Regions from separate parts of the Azospirillum thermophilum genome, predicted to be linked through region 3. Evidence: riboswitches for the same ligand, from Rfam matches in the RefSeq annotation. Region 3 holds a riboswitch; each other region holds the start of a gene.

Region 1 (4,531 bases), 760 kb from region 3:
CGGCCTCCCGGGCGGTCAGGCAGCCGGCCGTGTTGGGCAGCAGCCCCAGCCGGTCGCCGAAGCGCTGCGCCAGCACGTCCACCAGGCTCTCCGAATAGCCGTCGAGGCTGATGCGGCGGATCGCCAGCGTGGCGAGTTCGGTCCCGCCGGCGGCCAGCGAGTCCAGCATCACCTGCTGGTTGGGATAGCCGGCGGTGCCGAGGAAGAGGCGCGAGCCGAAGCGGCGGCCCGCGATGGTCAGGACGTCGTCCTGCGCGTCGATGGTCATGGGAGGAATCCTTCAGCCGCCCTGCAGGGGGCGGACGATCTCGATGCGGTCGCCGGGGGCGAGCGGGGTTTCGGCCCAGCGGCGGGCGGGGACGACGGCGCCGTTCAGGGCGACCGCGACCCCGCGCGTCCCGGCGGCGATGCCGCGGGCGGCCAGCAGGGCGGCGACGGTGGGGGTGTCGGGCGGCAGGGCCTCGTCCCGGCCGTTGATGTGCAGCGTGGCGGTCATGCCGGCAGCTCCGTTCCCTGGGCGTGCTCCCCGGTGGAACGCTCCGCCGTGAAGCGGTCGATGGCGAAGGGGCGGATCAGCGGGTCGGTCTCGCCGGTCAGCACCAGCCGGGCGACGGCGTCGGCGGTCACCGGGGTCAGCAGGATGCCGTTGCGGTGGTGGCCGGTCGCCAGCACGAGCCCGTCCACCGCGCAGGCGCCGAGGATCGGCGCGTCGTCCCGGCTGCCGGGGCGGAAACCGGCCCAGCTCTCCTCGATCGGCAGTTCGGCGATGCCGGGCAGGGCGCGGTAGGCGCCTTCCAGCAGCGCATATTGGCCGCCGGCCGTCAGCCGGTCGTCGAAGCCGCGCTCCTCCGTCGTGGCGCCGATCAGCAGCCGGCCGTCCAGCCGCGGGATCAGGTAGGTGCCGGGCGTCCAGACGACATGGCTCAGCAGCGCAAAGCGCGGGTCCATCCGCAGGCAGAGCATCTGCCCCTTCACCGGCCGCACCGGCGGGCGGGCGGCGGGGGGCAGCCCCTCGATGCGGCCGGACCAGGCGCCGGCCGCCAGCACCACCCGGTCGGCCGCGACCAGCCGGTCGCCGATCCGCAGGCCCACCGCGCGCCCCTTCTCCACGGCGACGGCGGAGACCTCGACGGACTCGTGCACGATGGCGCCGGCCGCCAGCACGGCGCGCTGCAGCGCCGCGGCGAGCTTGCGGTTGTCCACCTGATGGTCCTCGCGGCAGTAGAGCGCGCCGGAGACGCCGGGCTGCAGATAGGGCTCGCGCCGCCGCACCTCGGCCCCCTCCAGCCACTCCACCGGCAGGCCGAGCCCGCTCTGGAAGCGGTGGAGCACCCGCAGCTTCGCCAGATCGTCGATGGTCGTCGCGATGACCATCGTGCCCTCGCCGCGCAGGTCGACGGACAGGCCGGACGCCTCCTCCAGCTCCGCCGCGAAGGAGGGCCACAGCGCCTGGCTGGCGCGGGTGAGGGGAAGGAGCGGCTGTTCGCCCGGCTCGGTCTCCACGCAGGCGGCGAGCATGCCGCCGGCCGCGTGGGTGGCGCCGCGGCCGGCGGGGCCGCGGTCGAAGACCTCGACCCGGCAGCCGGCGGCGGCCAGCCTCCAGGCGATGGATAGGCCGATGGTGCCGGCGCCGATGACGGCGACGGAGGGACGGGAAACGGATTGAGGACGTAAAGACGGCGCGTCGATCATGCGTCGGCTCCCTTCGCTGGCATTATCCAGACAGGTTCGATGGGTATGATCTCAGCCGCACGGGACTCAATCCCCGCGCAGCACCCCAAGCCAATGCACGCACTGTCGCGGGACGGCGCCCGCGATGCAAGCGGAAAGTGCGCCTGCACTCCCTAAAGTAGAATGCTCCCCCTACAGCAGGAAGGCGGAGGCCAGCCCCAGGAAGGCGAAGAACCCGATGACGTCGGTGACGGTGGTGAGGAACACCGCGCTCGCCACCGCCGGATCGACGTTCAGCGCCTTCAGCCCCAGCGGGATCAGGGCGCCGGACAGCCCGGCGATCACCAGGTTGATGACCATCGCCCCGGCGATCACCAGCCCGATGGTCGGGCCGTACCAGAACCAGGCGATCAGCCCGACCATCACGGCGAAGACCAGCCCGTTGATCAGCCCGACCAGCGCCTCCTTCCCCACCACGCGCGGCGCATTGGCCGAGGACAGCTCGTGCGTCGCCAGGGCGCGCACCACGACGGTCAGGGTCTGGGTCCCGGCGTTGCCGCCCATCGAGGCGACGATCGGCATCAGCACCGCCAGCGCCACGATCTGGGCGATGGTGCCCTCGAACAGCGAGATGACGCCCGAGGCGACGAAGGCGGTGGCGAGGTTGACGGTCAGCCAGCCGACGCGCGACCGGGCGATGGCGCCGATGCCGCTGAACACGCCGGTGTCGCCCGCCCCGCCCAGCTTGCGGATGTCGTCCTCCGCCTCCTCGTCGATGATGTGGACGACGTCGTCGACGGTGATGACGCCGATCAGCCGCCCGCCGGCATTCACCACCGGGGCGGAGACCAGGGCGTATTGGCGGAAGAGGTTCGCCACCTCCTCCTGGTCCGTGGTGGCGGGGATGACGTGCAGGTCCTGCGTCGCCAGCGCATCGATGCGGGTGGAGCGGTGCTGGCGCAGCAGCCGCGACAGCGGCACCGCCCCGACCACCCGGTAGAGCGGATCGACCACGAAGATGTCGTAGAAATCCTCCGGCAGCTCGTCCGCCGCGGCGCGCAGATAGGCCACCGTCTTGCCGACCGTCCAGAACTCCGGCACCGCGACCAGCGCGCGCTGCATCAGGCGGCCGGCGGTGTACTCCTCGTAGGCCAGATTCTCCTGCACCAGCGCGCGGTCGGCGGCCGGCAGGTTGTCCAGGATGCTCTGGCGGGTCTCCTCGTCGAGATCCTCGATCAGGTCGACGGCGTCGTCGGTGTCGAGTTCCGCGACCGCGGCGGCGAGCTCCTTGGGCTCGAACCGCTCGACCACCGATTCGCGCAGATCGGGGTTCAGGTAGGACAGCACCTCGCCGTCGAAGCCCGGGCGCAGGATCTCGATCAGCGCCTCGCGCTCGTCGGGGCCGATCTGCTCGATCAGGTCGGCGACGTCGGCGGCGTGCAGCCCGTCCAGCGCGATGCGCACCGCGTCGGCCCCGCCGGCGCGCAGATGCTCGACGACCTCCTGCACGAAGTCGGGCTCGACGCCGTAGGGCCGCTCCTCCTCGCCGTCCTCGCGGGGCGGCGGGGCACGCTCCGCCCGCCGGCGCGCGTCATCGTCCGGATCGATCTCCGGCGGGAGCACCGGCGCCCCGTCGGGTCGGGCACCGCTGATCTGGGGTCGGTGTGCATGGGACACCCTCCCTTCACGATGAGCAACGGGGGACGCATGGCAACGGTCCAACAACAGGACGGTCGGCCAGGACGAACCGGCGTTTGCAGGTTGGGGAACGATACCCCGGCCGAAAGGGACGGGGCTCGCCCCCCGAGATATAGGCGGATCGCCGCCAAGTCCAGCGCTGCGGGCGGCGGAGGCGGCCTCCCCGTGCCGGGCCCCGCATTTGTCCCCGACCGGCGGCCGGGGGCGGGCCTTGCGCCGGGCGCGCGCTTCATGGTCCATGGTCGGCAGACGCCAAAGCGCCCGGACGGATCGGTCGATGGAGTATGCGCTCGCCAAGGTCCAGGGGGAGGACGGGATCATCCTGTCCGGCCGCTTCACCTATGACGACGGCGGGCGCTTCCATGCCCTGCTGGCGGATTGGGACTTCGCGGCGCGGCCGGTCCTGCCGCTCGACCTGCGCTACCTGACCTTCATCGATTCGGCGGCCATCGGGATGCTGTTCATCCTGGCCGGGCGCTGCCGCGAGGCCGGCGGCCATGTCGCCGTCGCCAACGCCCAGCCGCAGGTCCTGCGGACCCTGCGCCATGCGGCGCTGGACACCTGGTTCGAATTCCGCTGAGGACGGCCGTGCTGACGGCGGCCGTCGCGGCTGCCCGAGCCCGGAAAAGCGAAACGGGCCTTGCGGCCCGTCTTTCATCGCCTGACTTGTTGCCTGTCACTCCGCCCCGGGAGGGAGAGTGGTGCGGTCGAGAAGACTCGAACTTCCACGGGTTGCCCCACAGCGACCTCAACGCTGCGCGTCTACCAATTCCGCCACGACCGCACGAGGCTGGTAGACCCGATGTCGCTCACCGCGTTCATCGGGTGGAGCGGGGAAATAGCAGATCCCCAGGGGGCGATCAAGCGATACAATCGCCTCTGCGAAAAAAAACGACACGAGCCCCCAGAACCCCCGATGAGCTTCCTTCCCGACACCGCCGCCATCCCCACCGCCGTTCCGGCCGCCATCTCCACCGCCGCCCCCGGCGACGTCCAGTGGCTGATTTCCGACGAGCCCGTCGCGTACCCCGACGCGATGGCCTTCATGGAGGCGCGGGTGGAGGAGATCCGCGCCGGCACGGCGCCCGAACTGGTCTGGCTGCTGGAGCATCCGCCGCTCTACACCGCCGGCACCAGCGCCCGCGACGAGGATCTGCTGCAG
Region 2 (4,531 bases), 840 kb from region 3:
AGAACAAGCAGCTCATCGAGAAGATGACGCTGGACCAGGCGCGCGCGGCGATCGCCGACGGCACGGCGTCGGGCGGCATGATCCCGAAGATCGAGACCTGCGTCGACGCGGTGGAGCAGGGGGTGGACGCCGCCGTCATCCTCGATGGCCGGGTGCCGCACGCCCTGCTTCTGGAGATCTTCACCGAGGGTGGGGCCGGCACCCTGATCGGGCGCGAGTAGAGCGCCCATATCAGAGGGCGGACGTCTCGGCAAAGGAGGACGCCAATGTCCGATCCCCGCGGTTCCGATCCGCGCAAGGACCTGCTCCGCCAGATCAGGGCCATCCGCGAAGAGCTGGACCCCAAGCTGGTCGAGCGGGCGAAGCTCGCGGTGTTCGGCAAGGTGCCGTACGACCGCGACAACGCCCGCGCGGCGGTGGCCCATTTCCTGGCCGGCCGCAAGGACGGCGAGGAGCTGCGCGCCGAGCTGGAGCGGACGCTGGGCGAGGAGCTGCCGGACGTCGGCGCCTCCGGCCCCGAGCCGATCAGGTCCGAGCCGGTCAAGCCCGACTCCGCGGCCAGGCATCCGCTGAAGCCGCGCCGCATCGGGCGCATCGTCTGACCCCGGCCGGCGGCCGGCCCCTGGCCGCCATTCCTCAACCGTCGCCAAACCGGAGAGCCGACGCCCGTGCTGCATGCCTTCGTCCGGGACGAGGGGCTTCTCCGCTGGGCCAGGGAGCTTGACGGAGCGGCCGACCCGCTGCCCGACAGCACCGTCTGGATCGACCTGCTGTCCCCCACGCCGGAGGAGCTGGCGCGGGTGGAGGCGCTGGTCGGCACCCCGCTGCCGACGCGCGAGCAGATGGCGGAGATCGAGGAGTCGAGCCGGCTGCGGCTGGTCGGCGGCGCGGTGCACATGACGGTGATGGTCCTGGTCTGGGCCGACACCGATCGGCCGCGCATCGCCGAGGTCAGCTTCGTGCTGGTCGGCGGCCGGCTGGTGACGATCCACCACATCGACCCGCAGCCCTTCCTGGCCTTCCGGCGCACCCTGTCTCACCGCAGCATCCCCTGCACGGGGGCCGAGGCGGTGCTGGCCTATCTGGTGGACGCGGTGGTGGAGCGGACGGCCGGGGTGCTGCGCCGCGTCGGGCTGGAGCTGGACACCATGAGCAGCCGCGCCTTCCGAGGCCGGACGCTGCGCCCGCGGGGCGAGACGCGCGGCGACAGCCGCTCGCTCCGCCGCATCGGCCACACCGGCCACCTGATCGGCAAGGCCCATGTCAGCCTGGCAAGCCTGCAGCGCATGCTGGACTTCCTGTCGCGCAACGACGGCCGCATGGGCGGCTGGAGCGGCAGCAAGGCGACGCGGCGCTGGGCGCGGGCGACCCTGCAGGACGTCACCGGCCTCGACGAATACGCCACCTTCCTGTCGAGCAAGGTCAGCCTGCTGCTCGACACCACGCTCGGCCGGATCAACGTCGAGCAGAACGAGATCGTGAAGATCGTCTCGGTGATCACCGTCCTGCTGTTCCCGCCGACCCTGGTCGCCACCATCTACGGCATGAACTTCACCGACATGCCGGAGAAGGACTGGATGTACGGCTACCCGATGGCGTTGCTGCTGATGGCGCTGTCGGCGGTGCTGCCGATGATCTTCGTGAAGCTGCGGCGCTGGCTCTGACCGGCCGTCCTACTTCGCCCGCGCGGTCAGCAGGATGCCGGCGCAGATCAGCGCGACGCTGATGGCGACGCCGACCGTCAGCGGCTCGCCCATGAAGGCGGCGCTGAGCAGCAGGGCGACCACCGGCACGAGACAGACGAACTGGCCGGCCTGGCTCGCCGGCATCACCGCCAGCGCCTTGCTCCACCACCAATAGCAGAGGCTGGTGGCGATCAGCACGTTGTAGGCGATGACGAGCAGCAGCGGCTGCGTCAGGTGGATGGGGCGGTGGCCCTCCATCGCCAGGGCGAAGGGGATCATGGCGAGGCTGCTGAGCGCGATCTGCCAGAAGGTCTGCGTCCAGAAGGGGGTGTGCCAGACCCGGCGGCGGTAGAGCGTCGCCCCCAGCGCCCAGGTGGCGGCGCAGGCCAGCAGAAGCCCGTTGCCGAGCAGGGCGCGCCCGTCGCTCCAGTCGACCAGCAGCGGGTTGAAGAACACCACCACTCCGGCGAAGGCCAGCAGCGCCCCGGCCAGCCGCCGGGCGGAGACCCGTTCGCCCAGGATCAGGACCCCCAGCGGCAGGGCCCACATCTGCATGGTATAGACCAGCACCGCCGCGCGGCCCGGCGCCACATACTGCAGCCCGACGTTGCTCAGCGCCATCATCAGCCCGACCTGCATCAGGCCGATGGCGGCCAGCGGCAGCCGGTCGCCGCGGGCCGGCAGCAGGGGAAAGCGCAGCAGCGGCGCCAGCGCCATCACGCCGATGGCGGCCCCGAACAGCCGCACCGCGCAGAAGGTCAGCGGCCCCATGTCCGCAAGCGCGATCTTCATGAAGGGCCAGTTGGAGCTCCAGAACAGCACGATGCCGGCGAGCTGGGCATAGACCGTCAGCCCGGGACCCGGCTGTGCGGCGCTGCTCTGGACGGCGGACGACTGGTTGCTCATGACCCCTCCGGTTTGGTGGGCGCATCTTATGGTGTCCAAACGGAAGACAGTCCTGCTTTCCTTTGACAGCAGCCGCGCGCTCCGCCACCATCGGCGCGTTTCCAGGGGGGTCCCGTAGGGGGCTGAGATACCACCGGCCGTTCGCCCGAAAGGGCGACCGGCAACGTGGTGACCCTTCGAACCTGATCCGGGTCATACCGGCGAAGGGAGGATTTTGCAGACCGGGCCTTGCCGCATCGACCGCGGCCGCCTGCCTGCCCGCCGCATCACGCGGCCTGCAATCCGTCACCTCCGTCCGCAGTCCCGGGTTTGTCCGGCAACCTCGTTCGTGACGGAGAAACCCAGTGCCCAAGGACTTCGACCAAGCCGCCATCCGCATTTCGACCGGCCCGCTGCCCGCCTCGCGCAAGGTGCATGTGCCGGGGACGCGCTTTCCCGACCTGCGCGTCGCCCTGCGCGAGATCGAGCTGAGCGGCGGGGAGCCGCCGCTGCGCGTCTACGACTCCTCCGGCCCCTACACCGACGACGCCGTCGCCATCGACGTCCGCCGGGGGCTGCCGGCGCTGAGGCGCGACTGGATCCTGGCCCGCGGCGACGTGGAGGCGACCGCCGGCGGCGCGCTGCGCGCCAGGGGCGGCGCCGCGGTGACGCAGATGGCCTACGCCCGCGCCGGCATCGTCACGCCGGAGATGGAGTATATCGCCGTGCGCGAGACTCTCGGCCGGGCCGCGGCGCTTGAGGCGGCCGGCGGGGCGGCCAATGGGGCGGCCGATGGAACGGGGCGCGACGGCGAGGATTTCGGCGCCAGCATCCCCGATGTCGTGACGCCGGAGTTCGTGCGGGACGAGGTGGCGCGCGGCCGGGCGATCATCCCGTCCAACATCAACCACCCCGAGTCGGAGCCGATGATCATCGGCCGCAACTTCCTCACCAAGATCAACGCCAACATCGGCAACTCCGCCGTCACCTCCTCGATCGAGGAGGAGGTGGAGAAGATGGTCTGGGCGATCCGCTGGGGCGCCGACACGGTGATGGATCTCTCGACCGGCAAGGACATCCACCAGACCGCGAGTGGATCCTGCGCAACGCGCCGGTGCCCATCGGGACGGTGCCGATCTACCAGGCGCTGGAGAAGGTCGGCGGCAGGGCCGAGGACCTGACCTGGGAGCTGTTCCGCGACACGCTGATCGAGCAGGCCGAGCAGGGCGTCGACTACTTCACCATCCATGCCGGGCTGCGGCTGGCCCACATCCCGCTGACGGCCAGGCGGGTCACCGGCATCGTGTCGCGCGGCGGCTCGATCATCGCCAAATGGTGCCTGGCGCACCACCGCGAGAGCTTCCTCTACGAGCGTTTCCCGGAGATCGTCGAGATCTGCCGGGCCTATGACGTGGCGCTGTCGATGGGCGACGGGCTGCGGCCGGGCAGCCAGGCCGACGCCAACGACGCCGCCCAGTTCGCCGAGCTGGAGACGCTGGGCGAGCTGACGAAGGTCGCCTGGGCGCGCGACGTGCAGGTGATGATCGAAGGGCCGGGCCATGTCCCGATGCACAAGATCAAGCACAACGTCGACAAGCAGCTCGCGCTGTGCGGCGAGGCGCCCTTCTACACGCTGGGGCCGCTCGTCACCGACATCGCGCCGGGCTACGATCACATCACCAGCGCCATCGGCGCGGCGATGATCGGCTGGTTCGGCACCGCCATGCTCTGCTACGTCACGCCGAAGGAGCATCTCGGCCTGCCCGACCGCGACGACGTCAAGGCCGGCGTGATCGCCTACAAGATCGCCGCCCATGCCGCCGACCTCGCCAAGGGGCATCCGGCCGCCCGGCTGCGCGACGACGCCATGTCGCGGGCGCGCTTCTCCTTCCGCTGGCGCGACCAGTTCGCCCTGTCGCTCGACCCCGACACCGCCCAGGCCTTCCATGACGAGACCCTGC
Region 3 (4,531 bases):
CGCCGACCACCGCGTCGACCTGTCCCGAGAGGATGGAGGGCGACAGCGAGAAGTTCACGTTCACGAGCTGCACGTCCTTCAGGCTCAGCCCGTGCTTCTCCAGCATGGCGCCGAGGAGCGCATCCTCGAACCCGCCGACCGAGAAGCCGACCTTGCGGCCCTTCAGGTCCTTCATCGTCTTGATCGGCCCGTCACGCAGCACGACGACCGAGTTCAGCGGCGTCGAGACCAGCGTGCCGACGCGCACCAGCGGCAGCCCCTCGTCCACCTGCACGATGAGCTGCGGCTGGTACGAGATGGCGAGGTCGCTCCTGCCGGCGGCGACCAGCTTCGGCGGGTCGTTCGGGTCCGCCGGGGCGGTCAGCTCCACCTCCAGTCCGGCCTCCTTGAAGAAGCCCAACTCCTGCGCCACCACCAGCGGGGCATGGTCGGGGTTCACGAACCAGTCGAGCATCACGCTCAGCTTGTCCTGGGCCAGGGCCGGCAGGCTGGCGAGAAGTCCGGTGGCAAACGCCGCGGCTGCGAACGTCCGTTTCATCGGGTCGGTCCTTTGTCTTCAGCAGGTTGCGTATCGGGAAGCCAGGGAAGGACGCGGCGGCCCAGCGCATCGACGGCGGCATAGAGCGCCACCGCGCAGAGGCCGAGGATCAGCAGCGCCGCGAACAGCAGGTCGATCTGCATCCGCGCGTTGGCGTGCAGCATCAGATAGCCGAGGCCGGAGGAGGAGCCGACCCACTCGCCGATCACCGCCCCGATGGGCGCCACGGCGGCGGCGACCCGCAGCCCGGACCAGAAGGCGGGAAGGGCGGCCGGCAGCCGGATGGTCAGCAGCGTGGCCCGCGGGCTCGCCCCCATCGTACGGGCAAGATCCAGCCAGCCGGGATCGGTGCGCCGCAGCCCGTCGAACAGGGCCGTCGTCACCGGGAAATAGATGATCAGCGTCGCCATCGCGACCTTGGAGGCCATGCCGTAGCCGAGCCACAGCACCAGCAGCGGGGCGAGCGCGAAGACCGGGATCGCCTGGCTGACCACCAGCACGGGCATCAGCCAGCGCCGCGCCGTGCGGAAACTCGCCAGCGCCAGCGCGCTCGCCATCCCCAGCGCCACGCCGAACAGCAGCCCCAGCAGCATTTCCGCCAGCGTGGTCAGCGCATGGCCCAGCAGCAGCGGCGCCTGCCGCTGCAGGGCGTCCGCCACCAGCAGGGGACCCGGCAGGATGAAGCGGGGCAGGCCGGTCAGCGTCACCACCGCCTGCCACAGCCCGAGCAGAACCGCGGCCGTCACGGCGCCGCGCAGCAGCGCCGTCATCCGGCAAGCCTCCGCAGCAGTTCCGCCTGCAGGGCGAGGAGCGCGGTGTCGTCCACCGGGCGCGGCGGCGGTCCGGGCGGCTCCAGCGCCGGGCCGATGCCGGCCGGCCGGCCGGTCATCACATGGATCCGGTGGCCGAGCCGCAGCGCCTCCAGCGGGTCGTGGGTCACCATCAGCACCGTGCGCCCGGCCAGCGTCTCCGCCGCCGTCTCCTGAAGCTTGAGCCGGGTCAGCGCGTCGAGCGAGGAGAAGGGTTCGTCCATCAGCACCACGGGCCGGTCCTCGACCAGCGTGCGGGCGAGCGCCACCCGCTGCCGCTGACCGCCCGACAGGGTGGCCGGCCGGTCGCCCTCCCGGCCGCCGAGGCCGACACGCTCCAGGAGCGCGCGCGCCCGCTCGACCCGCTCGGGCCGCGGCCGTTCCCGGCGCAGCCGGCTGCCCAGCAGCACGTTGTCCAGCACCGACAGCCAGGGCAGCAGCAGATCCTGCTGCGCCATGTAGGCGACCCGCCCGGCCAGCGGCGCCCCGTCGCCCGCCTCGACGAGGGTCGGCGGCTCCGGCTCGGCCAGTCCGGCGATCAGGCGCAGCAGCGTGGTCTTGCCCACCCCGCTCGGCCCCAGCAGGCAGGTGGTGGCGCCGCCTTCCAGATGGAGCGCGACATCGCCGAACAGCAGCGTCCCGCCATAGGTCAGGCGGGCCGCGGACACGGTGACGGACAGGGGAGGAAGGACCGCCGCGGGCGGCGTCAGGATGGTCATGCGCTCACTGATCCCTACGCCGGTGTGAACCGGATCAGGTTCCAGGGGTCGTCCCGGACGTGGGACCTCTCAGCCGACCATCGGCTCCCCCCAGTGAAGGCAGCGACTATGGCGCGTCGCGCGCCGATGGGCAAGAGCGCGGCTGCCCTATCGCTGCGCCACGTCGGTGCCCGGCGGGGCGTTGGAAATCTCCAGCAGCAGCTTGTTCAGGATCGCCTCGGCGAAGGCGCCGAAGTCGCCGGCGGGGACCAGGAAGGCGCCGGGGCCGCCGATCACGTTGGCGCGGTAGTAGCGTTCCAGGTCGATGGGCGCGAGGCCGCCCAGCGGGTTGGGCCGGTCGTTCAGGATCGGCAGCCCGTTGATGGTGATGCCGCGCGCCACCGCCTCGTCCCGCGCCCATTCGGCCGGGCGCCCCCGGTTGTTCTCGCCGTCGCCCGACACGTCGATCACCCGCCGCGTCCCCTCGAAGCCGTTCCCGTCGAACAGCCGGGCGCTGAAGTCGATGGCGCTGCTGATCGAGGTCCAATGGGCGGTGGTGAAGGGCGCCTCGCCGATCGCCGAGGCGAAGGTGGAGAGGCTGGCGCGGTCGCCCAGCTCCGTCCAGCCGACGATCACCTGCTGGTGGCTCTCGCCGGCCCACTCGACATAGGTGGCGGCGATCCGGCCGAAGGGGCCGCCGGCGATCGCCTGCTGCACCTTGGGGTTCATCAGTGCGGCGATGTAGCCGTCGCGCTGCAGCTTCGCCTCGTCCGGGTCGACGCTGCCCGAGACATCGACCGCCAGCACCAGCTCCAGGTCGACCGGAACCTCCGCCAGCACCGGGAGGGGGGAGGCGCCGACCGCCAGGACCAGGAGGACGGCCGCCGGCAGGACGGGTCGGGCATGGTGGGAACCCAGCATCGTCGGCCCTCCACTCTGGCACCCTCCACTCTGGCAGGGAGCTGTCCGGGGCAAAGATGCATTTGGCGGTATGCGCACGGATCCGCACAAGGGACGCATCGGACGGACCCCGATGGACAGACGCGCCCTCCCCGCAGGTCGAGGGTCCGGGCGGACAGCTTCGCCCATTGACGGAGATGGGGGACCGCGCCATTTCACCCCCGCATGACCCGCCCGACGCCCCTCGACCGCCCCGTCTTCATCGGCAGCGAGATCTATCGCGGCTCGTCCTACGGGACGAAGCACCCGCTGTCGATCCCGCGCGTCTCGACCGCCATCGACCTCAGCCGGGCGATGGGCTGGCTGGAGGAGGCCGTTTATCTCGATACCCCGATGGCGACCCCGCGGGAACTGGCCCGCTTCCATGCCCCCGACTATGTCGAGGCGCTGCGGCGGGCCGAGGCGGCACAGCACGTCGATGCCGCGACGGGGGAGCGCTACAACCTCGGCCGGCTCGAGAATCCCGTCTTCCCGGAGATGTACCGGCGGCCGGCCACCGGGGCCGGCTCCGCCCTGCTGGCGGCGAGGCTGCTGCTGCGCGGGCAGGCCGATACCGTCTATTCCCCCGCCGGCGGCACCCATCACGGCCGCCCGGCGCGGGCCAGCGGCTTCTGCTACGTCAACGCGCCGGTGCTCGGCATCCTGGAACTGCTCGACCACGGGGTGGAGCGGGTGCTCTATGTCGATCTCGACGCCCACCACGGCGACGGGGTGCAGGACGCCTTCGCCGAGGACGAGCGGGTGCTCACCGTCTCGGTCCATGAGGACGGTCGCTGGCCCTTCACCGGCAAGGCGGAGGACCGCGCCGGCGGCATGGCGCGCAACCTGCCGGTCCCGCCGGGCTTCAACGACAGCGAACTCGCCTTCCTGGTGGAAGCGGCGATCCTCCCGCTCGGCCGCGCCTTCCGGCCGCAGGTGCTCGTCCTGCAGACCGGGGCCGACGCGCTGGCCGACGATCCGCTCAGCAGGCTGGAGCTGTCCAACCGCGCGCTGTGGGATGCGGTGGCGGCGTTGCTGCCGCTGGCGCCGCAGGCGATGGTGCTGGGCGGCGGCGGCTATAACCCCTGGTCGGTCGGGCGCTGCTGGGCCGGCATCTGGGCGGTTCTGGCCGGGCTCGACCCCGCCGTCGCGCCGACCGCGGAGGCGGAGCGGGTGCTGCGCGGCCTGACCTGGGCGCGCGCCGCCGGCCGCAACCCGCCGGAGCACTGGTTCACCACCATGGCCGACGACCCGCGGCCGGGACCGCTGCGCGACCCGGTGAAGCGCGTCGCCGATCTGGTCCTCGCGTAAGGCATCTCGCTGCGGAGCGCGACAGTTCGTCCCGAACATCATCCGGCGCCGCTTCGATTTGTTGACCTTTTGCGACAAATGCGGGAATTTCTATCCTATCGTCAGTACCGGATCTGCCGGGGCTGCGGTGCTCGCTCGCCGGGGGGCGCCAGCCGGACCATGTCGAACACGACCCTGTTCCTGATCGCCATTGCCGTCATCCTGACGGCCGCGGTCCCGGTCGCCATGATGCTGAA
Region 4 (4,531 bases), on a different replicon from region 3:
GCCATCGACACCCGCGCGGTCGGCATCGCCGTGGTGGCGCTGGGCGGCGGTCGGACCAAGGTCACCGACGCCATCGACTTCGCGGTCGGGCTGGACGAGGTGGCCGGTCTGGGGGCGGAGGTCGGGCCGGCCGGCCGGCCGCTCGCCATCGTCCATGCCCGCAGCGAGGCCCAGGCCGATCAGGCCGCCCTGGCCCTGCGCCGGGCCTTCACCCTGTCGGACCGGCCGGCGGAACGCGGGCCGCTGATCGCCCGCCGCATCTGACGGGCATCGTCGGCGAACCGGAAGGACGCGGGGCGGACTGAGGGTCTGACCCGCGTTCGCGGCATTGGGCAGCGCGACGTCATGCCGCTACTTTGGGCATCATGACAGAAGCCCGCGCCCTTCCGGCGGTTCCCGATTCCGTCCGCTACGCCACCGCCTGCTACCTGTCGGCGGTGCTGCTGTTCGGCATGATGGACACGCTGATCAAGCTGCTGTCGGCGGAGTACCCGGTGCCGCAGCTCATGTTCGTGCGGTCGCTGGTGGCGCTGCTGATCGTCGGCGGCTGGGCGGTGGCGCGGGACGGCAACGTCGCCTCGCTGCGCACCCGGCGCTCGCTCGGCCATGTCTGGCGGGCCTTCGCCGGACTGATCTCCATGGGCTGCTTCTTCTACGCCTTCAAGCATCTGCCTCTGGCCGAGGTCTATGTGCTGAGCTTCGCCGGGCCGCTGTTCATCACCGCCCTGTCGGTGCCGCTGCTGGGCGAGACGGTGGGCTGGCGGCGCTGGGCGGCGGTGCTGGTCGGCTTCGCCGGGGTGGTCATCATGGCCGGGCCGTCCTCCTCCGGCGCGCCGCTGCTGCCGGTGCTGGTCGGTCTGACCGCCGCCTTCTTCTATGCGCTGGCTGTGCTCGCCGTGCGCGGACTGGCGCGGACCGAGACGAGCACCTCTACCGTCGTCTACCTGCTGCTGACGACGACGGTGGTCAGCGGGGTCCTGACGATTCCGGTGTGGGAGACTCCGGACGCCCGCGGCCTCGGGCTGATGGCGCTGGTCGGCACGCTGGGGGCGGCGGCGCAGGTGCTGCTGACCCAGGCCTTCCGCCGCGCTCCGCCGGCCACGGTGGCGCCCTTCGAGTATACCGGCATGATCTGGGCGACGCTGTTCGGCTTCCTGGTGTTCGGCGAGGTGCCGACCCCGGCGGTGCTGGCCGGCGCGCTGGTCATCATCGGCAGCGGCCTCTACATCCTGCACCGCGAGACGATGCGTCGGTGATGCGGTAGAATCATCCCGTGCGGACGGCGCCGGGCCGTCCGGCCGCAGGGGAGGACGGGAGCGTGCAGGGCTATCGCATCGGGGTGATGAGCCGGGCCGAGCTGGATCTGGCGGTGGACTGGGCGCGGGCGGAGGGCTGGAACCCCGGCCTGCACGATGCCGGGGCCTTCCATGCCGCCGATCCCAGCGGCTTCCTCGCCGGTCGGCTGGACGGCCGGCCGGTCGCCAGCATCTCCGTCGTCCGCTATCCCGGCAGGTTCGGCTTCCTCGGCTTCTACATCGTGCGGCCGGAGGCGCGCGGCCGCGGCTATGGCTGGCAGCTCTGGCAGGCGGGCCTGAAGCACCTGGAGGGCTGCACCGTCGGCCTGGACGGCGTGGTGGCGCAGCAGGAGAACTACCGCCGGTCGGGCTTCGCGCTCGCCTACCGCAACATCCGCTTCGGCGGGGCGCCGCCGCGCGGCGCCATCGGGCGGCGGCCGGCCGACGCGCGGACGGTGCCGTTCGACCGGCTGCTGGCGCTCGATTCCGCGCTGTTCCCGGCCCCGCGGCCGGGCTTCCTCGCCAACTGGATCGCCCTGCCTGGGACGACGGCGCTCGCCGCTCTGCGGGACGGCGGCCTCGCGGGCTTCGGCGTCATCCGGCCCTGCCACAGCGGCCACAAGATCGGCCCGCTCTATGCCGACGACGACGCCACGGCCCGCGACCTGCTGCTGGCGCTCGCGGAGCAGGCGGGGGAGGGGCCGGTCTACCTCGACGTGCCGGAGGTCAACGCCCCGGCCGTCCGCCTGGCGGAGGAGCTGGGGCTGACGCCGCAGTTCGAGACCGCCCGCATGTATCTCGGGCCGGCTCCCGCCGTCGACACCAGCCGGCTGTTCGGCGTCACCACCTTCGAGCTGGGGTGAGCGCCGGATCGAAGGGCAGGGCCAAGGACCGGGGTTGACAAGCCGCCCGCCCCGGTCCAACTCTCGCGCCACCACACGGCTGGGGTGCCTGCGGCGACGCGGGCTGAGAGACACCCATCGAACCTGATCCGGGTCATGCCGGCGAAGGGAGCCGCCCGTTCTCGAGAACCGCCGGACCGGCATCCTCCTCGCGACGGCCTCCCCGCCCGCCATGCCCGGGCAGCAGGAGGAGAGACGACATGCGGCGGCTTACCCACTCCCTGATCGCGGCCTCCCTGATCGCAGGATCGGCCCTCGCCACGGCTGCCCCTCCGGCGGCCCGCGCGGCCGGATCGGGGGAGCCCGCCGCCTTCCCGGTCCTGGTGCCGCTGACCGGCTTCCTGTCGCTGGAAGGCACCAGCCAGCGCAACGGCGCGCTGCTGGCGCTGAAGGAGGCCCCGCCCGACGTCGCCGTGGCCGGCGAGGTGATCGATACCGGCACCTCGCCCGAAGCCGCGGTGACGGCGCTGGAGCGGGCGGCCGGGCGCGGCCGGGTGGCCGGCGTGGCGGCCAGCATGCTGGGCACCCAGATGCTCGCCATGCTGCCGCTGGCGGCGGAGCTGAAGCTGCCGCTGATCACCGTGTCCGGCACCGCCTCGATCACGGAACAGGGCAATCCCTGGGTCTTCCGCTTCTTCCCCGGCGACGCGGTGACCAAGACCGCCCATGCCCGCTATGTGGTGGAGGAGCTGGGCAGGACGCGGCCGGCGGTCATCTACCAGACCACCGCCTATGGCCAGAGCGGCCGGACCCACCTCGCCGCCGCCTTCAAGGCGCTGGGCGTCGAGCCGGTGTTCGAGGAGGGGGTCGATCCCGCCGCCAAGGACCTGCTGCCGGTGCTGACCAAGGCGCTCGCCGCCAATCCCGACGTGCTGGTGCTGCACCTCCATGCCGGACCGACGGCGCTGCTGCTGCGGCAGGCGGCGGCCAACGGGGTGACGGTGCCGATCGTCGCCGGCTCCGCCATGCACCAGCCGAGCACGGCCGCCCTGCTGGAGCCGGCCGAATTGAAGGGCGTGTGCGCGGAGACCGCCGCCTCGCCCATTTCCGGCGGCTCGCCGGAGATGGAGTCGTTCACCCGCGCCTACCGCGCCGCCTTCAATGCGGAGCCGGACGCCTTCGCGCTCGGCCAGTATGACGGCATGCGCATGGCGGTGGAGGCGGCCAGGGCCGGCGCCCGCACGCCCGAGGAGATCCGCAAGGCGCTGTCCGCCACCAGCTACCGGGGCCTCGCCATGACCTATGCCTCGGACGGCAAGGGGAACATGGCGCATTCCGCCGTCATCGTCTGCTTCGACGGCACCTCGCGCGTGCCGGCGGTGGCGAAGCGCTACGACAACGTCACGGGCGTGGTGAAGTAAGGCCATGACCGCCCTCCAGCTCCTCCTGAACGGGGTCGCGCTGGGGGCGGCCTATGCGCTGGTGGCGCTCGGCTTCGTCCTGGTGCTGAACGCCACCGCGGCGGTGAATTTCGCGCAGGGCGACCTCGTCATGGCCGGCGGGCTGCTGGCGGTGGCGCTCGCCCCGCCGGTGGCGCAGGCGGTGCCGCTGCCGGGCCTGCTGCTGTTGCCGCTGGTGATGGCGCTGATGGCGGGGCTGGGACTGCTGCTTGCCGCCGTGGCCTATCTGCCGCTGCGCGGCCGGCCGCCGGTCGCGGTCTTCATCAGCACCATCGCGGTCGGCATCATCCTGCAGAACGGCGCCTCCGTCCTGTTCGGGCCGGAGCCGCGGGCCGCGCCGCCGCTGGTCACCGGGCAGACGCTGCGCGTCGGCGACCTCGTGGTGCCGGAACAGTCGCTCGCCATCGTCGCGGTGGCGGCGCTGCTGATCGGTCTGCAGCAATGGGTGTTCGGCCGCACGCAGCTCGGCCGGCGGCTGCGCGCGACGGCGCAGGATCCGGAGATGGCGCGGGCCTGCGGCGTGCCGGTGACGGGGATGATCCTGCTGACCTTCGCCATCGCCGCCGCCTTCGCCGGGCGGCGGGCCTGCTGCTCGCCAACCGCTATTTCGTGACGCCGACCGCGGGCGGCGACCTGATCCTGAAGGCCTACATCGCCGTGACCATCGGCGGCTGGGGCTCCGTTCCCGGGGCGGTGGCGGGCGCGCTGCTGATCGCGCTGTTCGAGGTGGGGGTGTCCTCGCTGCTCTCCTACCCGGTGGCGCTCGGGCTGCTCTATGCCACGCTGCTGGTCATCCTGGTCGCCCGGCCGCAGGGCCTGTTCGGCGAGGCGGCGCGGCGCCGTGCGTGACCGGCTCTCCCCTCTGCTGCTGACGCTCGGCGCCCTGGCGCTCGGCCTCTACGCGGTCGGCTACGCCACGCCCTACGGGCTGCGG

Evidence for each region. A riboswitch is a leader RNA that binds a small molecule or an ion and turns the genes downstream of it on or off. The one in region 3 is predicted to bind thiamine pyrophosphate.
Region 1: another riboswitch for thiamine pyrophosphate. It lies ahead of thiO (glycine oxidase ThiO); the one in region 3 lies ahead of DEW08_RS13075 (ABC transporter ATP-binding protein).
Region 2: another riboswitch for thiamine pyrophosphate. It lies ahead of thiC (phosphomethylpyrimidine synthase ThiC); the one in region 3 lies ahead of DEW08_RS13075 (ABC transporter ATP-binding protein).
Region 4: another riboswitch for thiamine pyrophosphate. It lies ahead of DEW08_RS28705 (ABC transporter substrate-binding protein); the one in region 3 lies ahead of DEW08_RS13075 (ABC transporter ATP-binding protein).

What each region holds. Positions count from the first base shown of each region.
Region 1 covers NZ_CP029353.1:678,807-683,337, forward strand. Annotated here, with positions in the region: gene thiG (thiazole synthase) at 1-268, opposite strand, end outside; gene thiS (sulfur carrier protein ThiS) at 281-496, opposite strand; gene thiO (glycine oxidase ThiO) at 493-1,692, opposite strand; TPP riboswitch at 1,685-1,790, opposite strand; gene mgtE (magnesium transporter) at 1,864-3,294, opposite strand; gene DEW08_RS09330 (STAS domain-containing protein) at 3,647-3,949, shown strand; tRNA gene DEW08_RS09335 (tRNA-Leu) at 4,069-4,153, opposite strand; gene lipB (lipoyl(octanoyl) transferase LipB) at 4,406-4,531, shown strand, end outside.
Region 2 covers NZ_CP029353.1:602,598-607,128, forward strand. Annotated here, with positions in the region: gene argB (acetylglutamate kinase) at 1-221, shown strand, start outside; gene DEW08_RS08965 (hypothetical protein) at 267-602, shown strand; gene DEW08_RS08970 (magnesium transporter CorA family protein) at 669-1,664, shown strand; gene DEW08_RS08975 (DMT family transporter) at 1,674-2,591, opposite strand; TPP riboswitch at 2,685-2,817, shown strand; partial or broken gene thiC (phosphomethylpyrimidine synthase ThiC) at 2,936-4,531, shown strand, end outside.
Region 3 covers NZ_CP029353.1:1,440,636-1,445,166, reverse strand. Annotated here, with positions in the region: gene DEW08_RS13085 (ABC transporter substrate-binding protein) at 1-538, opposite strand, end outside; gene DEW08_RS13080 (ABC transporter permease) at 535-1,308, opposite strand; gene DEW08_RS13075 (ABC transporter ATP-binding protein) at 1,305-2,066, opposite strand; TPP riboswitch at 2,060-2,167, opposite strand; gene DEW08_RS13070 (DUF1194 domain-containing protein) at 2,214-2,966, opposite strand; gene DEW08_RS13065 (acetoin utilization protein AcuC) at 3,171-4,295, shown strand; gene DEW08_RS13060 (hypothetical protein) at 4,455-4,531, shown strand, end outside.
Region 4 covers NZ_CP029358.1:206,732-211,262, reverse strand. Annotated here, with positions in the region: gene deoA (thymidine phosphorylase) at 1-264, shown strand, start outside; gene DEW08_RS28715 (DMT family transporter) at 366-1,256, shown strand; gene DEW08_RS28710 (GNAT family N-acetyltransferase) at 1,319-2,158, shown strand; TPP riboswitch at 2,229-2,325, shown strand; gene DEW08_RS28705 (ABC transporter substrate-binding protein) at 2,398-3,558, shown strand; gene DEW08_RS28700 (branched-chain amino acid ABC transporter permease) at 3,563-4,210, shown strand; gene DEW08_RS32990 (ABC transporter permease subunit) at 4,207-4,446, shown strand; gene DEW08_RS28695 (branched-chain amino acid ABC transporter ATP-binding protein/permease) at 4,439-4,531, shown strand, end outside.